2 regions of the Rhodoferax mekongensis genome follow, and region 2 is predicted to be linked to the other one. Evidence: predicted binding sites of a transcription regulator. Region 2 holds the regulator's gene; the other holds the start of a gene.
The links. Region 2 encodes HrcA, which represses chaperone genes, less so after heat shock. Its sites were predicted from a motif close to TTAGCACTCNNNNNNNNNGAGTGCTAA; they were not measured.
Positions count from the first base shown of each region.

Region 1 (2,202 bases), 1.6 Mb from region 2:
CCCAAGAAGCTGGACCGGCTGCTGAGCATCCCCATTCTGGGCAAGATCGTGGGTCGCAAGGTGCTCAAAGGCCTGGGCCTGGACCACGCTTTGCTGGCCGGCAGCGGCTCTGCGCCCATTCCGGCAGAGCTGATTGCCTGGTACCGCCGCTTGGGCCTGAACCTGATTGAGGGTTATGCCATGACGGAGGACTTTGCGTATTCGCACAACTCCACCGACAAGATCAATGCCCCCGGTTGCGTGGGCGTGCCGCTCAAGGGCGTGGAAGTCCGCATCAGCGAAGAAGGCGAAGTGCTGATCAAGTCTCCAGGACAGTTTGTGGGCTACTACAAGCGCCCTGATCTGGACGCAGAGGTGTTCACGGAAGACGGCTTCTTCCGCACCGGCGACAAGGGCGAGCGCCGCGCTGATGGACTGCTCAAGCTCACCGGCCGGGTGAAGGAGCTGTTCAAAACATCCAAGGGCAAGTATGTGGCCCCCGCACCGATTGAGAACCGCTTGAACGCCTGCCCCCGCATTGAAACCAGCATGGTGTCCGGTGTGGGCCAGCCTTCCGCCTACGCCATCGTGGTGCTGGCAGAAACCGTGCGTCCCCAAGTGAAGGCCGACCCGGCCTTCAAAGCCGAGGTTCACGCGGAACTGGAGCAACTGCTCGATAGCGTGAATGCCGAACTGGCGGACTACGAAAAGCTGCAGATGCTGGTGGTAGCACCGGAGCCTTGGTCCATTGAGAACGGCATGCTGACTCCCACCATGAAGATCAAGCGTGCCCGCATTGAGTCTGCGGTGGAGCCACAATTGGCCAATTGGTACTCCGGCAAAGACAAAGTCCGCTGGGCGTGATCCGCGCTGGGTCACTCCACTGGGGCCTTCGGGCCCCTTTTTCATTTGCGATGCAGCAAACCCTACTTCAATCATTGGATTGAACTAATCAATTAGCACTCGACTCTATCGAGTGCTAATATTGAATCCGAACACAAGGAGGTTCTACATGTCCGCATTGATTGCTGCCCCCCGCACCGCCCTGGCCACCGCCAATCCGTGGTCTTTGGTGCCGCCACTGGGGAATCTGGACGCCTATATTTCTGCTGCCAACCGGCTGCCCATGCTTACGCTTGAAGAAGAGCAGGAATATGCACGCAAATTCAAAAACGAGAACGATCTTGAAGCTGCCGGTAAGTTAGTGCTCTCTCACTTACGTTTGGTCGTGTCAGTGGCCCGCCAGTACCTCGGTTACGGCCTGCCCCACGGCGACCTGATTCAAGAGGGCAACGTGGGCCTGATGAAGGCGGTTAAACGCTTCGACCCCGACCAAGGCGTGCGCTTGGTGAGCTACGCGCTGCACTGGATCAAGGCCGAAATCCACGAATACATCCTTAAAAACTGGCGCATGGTGAAGGTGGCGACCACCAAAGCCCAGCGCAAACTGTTTTTCAACCTGCGCTCCATGAAGCAACGCTTCAAGGGAGAAGACGCTGCGGCTGACTTGGACACCCACCGCGACACGCTGAATACCGAGCAGGTGAACACCATGGCCCGGGAACTGAACGTGAAGCCCGAAGAAGTACTGGAGATGGAAGCACGCCTTGCCGGTGGCGATGTGCTGCTGGACCCCACTCCGTCTGATGATGGCGAAGACGCCTTCGGCCCTATCGCTTACCTGACGGATACCAATCACGAGCCGGTGGCGATGATCGAAGCGCGCCAGCGCGACGTGTTGGCCACCGACGGGATTGCGACTGCCCTAGCCAGCCTGGATGAGCGCAGCCGGCGTATCGTGGAGGAGCGCTGGCTCAAGGTGAATGACGACAACTCCGGCGGTATGACCCTCCACGACTTGGCCGCCGAATACGGCGTAAGTGCCGAGCGCATCCGCCAGATCGAAGTCGCTGCCATGAAGAAGATGAAAGCAGCGTTGGCCGCCTACGCCTGATTGCACAGCTCACGCGCCGCATAACTTCACGCACAATGCCCCTGCCGGCCCCGCCTGCAGGGGCTTTTTCTTGGACACCAAGCTGATGACACACACACGCCGCACCGCCGCTTTTGCTATGCTTTCCATAGTTGCTTGCGCAATATCCACGAGCGCTAACGCCCAAAAAACCTCTCAAACTGCCGCATGGCCGACCAAGCCGGTGCGCATCATCGTTGGCTTTCCCGGCGGGTCTTCGCCCGACCTGACGGCGCGAGCATTCGCAGAGC
Region 1 covers NZ_CP132507.1:1,347,334-1,349,535, reverse strand. The annotation lists gene RAN89_RS06610 (AMP-binding protein) at 1-843, shown strand, start outside; gene rpoH (RNA polymerase sigma factor RpoH) at 992-1,933, shown strand; gene RAN89_RS06600 (Bug family tripartite tricarboxylate transporter substrate binding protein) at 2,052-2,202, shown strand, end outside.
Region 1: the regulator HrcA is predicted to act here: its motif matches at 936-962, upstream of rpoH (RNA polymerase sigma factor RpoH).

Region 2 (2,202 bases):
ATGCGGAATTCGAAAAAAAGCCACCTCATGGGTGGCTGCTGATCGGAGAATAAACAAGGTACCTGCTGATGTGCTTAGTCAGCAGCAGACTTTCCGCAATCGAACTACAGAACTATACACGGACCAAATACTAAATCACACTTATCACGAAAAAATAATTTTCATCAAAGTATGGAATTTAAACGGAAACCGAAATTTTTCACAAATACCCGGGTAATTCTTCTCACTCTTTAATCAGTTTGCATTCCTTTGGTAGCGGTCAGCAATGCAGTATTGAGTTGCGCGAAGTACTCCTTGGCAAGCTCTGTTCCCGAGACGTACTTGATACGGTTGTCCCGCTCATCAACGGTGAGAGTAATGATTCCCTTCTTTCGCAGGGACTTCAGGCGCCGATGAATGGTCGCAGGAGAAGTCTCTGCATCCAACTGCATGGCCTCCAGCACGGTCACTTGTTTACCCGCCATCCACGCTGACTCCAACTGGTGCAACAGTCTTTCCTCGGTAGAGTCGATAGACGGGAATGTCGGCATTTCACGCAAAGCATCCATCAAATTCAAAAACTTGAGGTAAACACTGCTCTGTGAGGGTTGCTTCGACATAGGCCGAGTGTAATGTCAAGGCCGTCAAATCACCAGATTCGGGCTGTTAACCGCCAGCGCTGGCCGAGTACAAAAGACCAACAAAAAAGCCTGCGGACCAATTGACACGCAGGCTCTTAAAAAAATTAGTGGTAGGGCGTGAGTGACTTGAACACTCGACCAAAGGATTATGAGTCCTCTGCTCTAACCAACTGAGCTAACGCCCCAACCGAACCGCAGATTGTAGCCGGCCGCAGAGGGTTATTTGTGGTGGCTCAGGGCGTTGCTCACCAGTTTGGAGGTGATGTCCACGATCTGGATCATGCGGTCATACGCCATGCGGGTGGGGCCGATCACACCCAGCGTGCCGACCACTTTGCCGTCCACCTCGTAAGGGCTGCTGACGATGGACAGGTCTTCAAACGGCACCACCTGGCTCTCGCCGCCTATGAAGATGCGCACACCTTCAGCCTGGCCGGTCACGTCCAGCAGGCGCATGAGCTGGGCTTTTTGCTCAAACAGTTCAAACGCGCGGCGCAGGTGGCCCATGTCGCTCGAAAAGTCAGACACTGACAGCAGGTTGCGCTCACCCGAGATCACCACTTCGTCTTGCGCCTCGGAAATCACTTCCGAGCTGGCGTTCACCGCCGCTTGCATGAGGGCGGCAATTTCGCCGCGCAGGCTTTCCACCTCGCCTTGCAGGCGCAGGCGCACTTGCTCGATCTCCAGCCCCATGTAGTTGCTGTTGAGAAAGTTGGCCGCCTCGGCCAGTTGGCTTTGGGTGTAGTCCACCTCGGTGTAGATGACGCGGTTTTGCACATCGCCATCAGGCGCCACGATGATGACCAACAGCCGCCGCTCCGAGAGGCGCAAAAACTCAATGTGCCGGAAAGCCGATGTGCGGCGCGGAGCAATCACCACACCCACAAACTGCGAGAGGTTGGAGAGCAGGTTCGCCGCGTTGCTGATGACTTTTTGCGGCTGGTCGGGCGCCAGGCTGTGCGCGGCCATGTGGCCCTGCTGCACGGTGAGCATGGTGTCCACAAACAGGCGATATCCGCGCGCGGTGGGAATGCGCCCGGCCGAAGTGTGGGGGCTGACGATGAGGCCCAAGTCCTCAAGGTCCGACATGACGTTGCGGATGGTGGCGGGCGAGAGGTCGAGGCCGGACTCTTTGGAGAGCGTGCGGCTACCGACGGGCTGTCCATCGGCGATATAGCGCTCTACGAGCGCCTTCATCAACATCTTGGAACGTTCATCGAGCATGCCGGTCATTTTAGTAACCTATTTAGTGTCTAATTTGCGCATGTTGTCCCAATTTAGGCATGTCGCTCTGATCGGCAAGTACCAAACCACCGGCACCAGCGCTGCGGGGGCCTCGTCCCGCAAATCGCTGGACGAGATTGCCCATTATTTGATGGACCAGGGCTGCGAGGTGGTGATCGAGGCCGACACCGCCGCCAACACGGGCCTGAGCAACTACACCACGCTGGATGTGGACGGCATTGGCACCCACTGCGACCTGGCCCTGGTGGTGGGTGGCGACGGCACCATGCTGGGCATAGGCCGCCAGCTGGCGCGCTACCAGGTGCCGCTGATCGGCATCAACTCCGGGCGGCTGGGG
Region 2 covers NZ_CP132507.1:3,643,926-3,646,127, forward strand. The annotation lists gene RAN89_RS17415 (winged helix-turn-helix domain-containing protein) at 231-599, opposite strand; tRNA gene RAN89_RS17420 (tRNA-Ile) at 729-805, opposite strand; gene hrcA (heat-inducible transcriptional repressor HrcA) at 840-1,844, opposite strand; gene RAN89_RS17430 (NAD kinase) at 1,885-2,202, shown strand, end outside.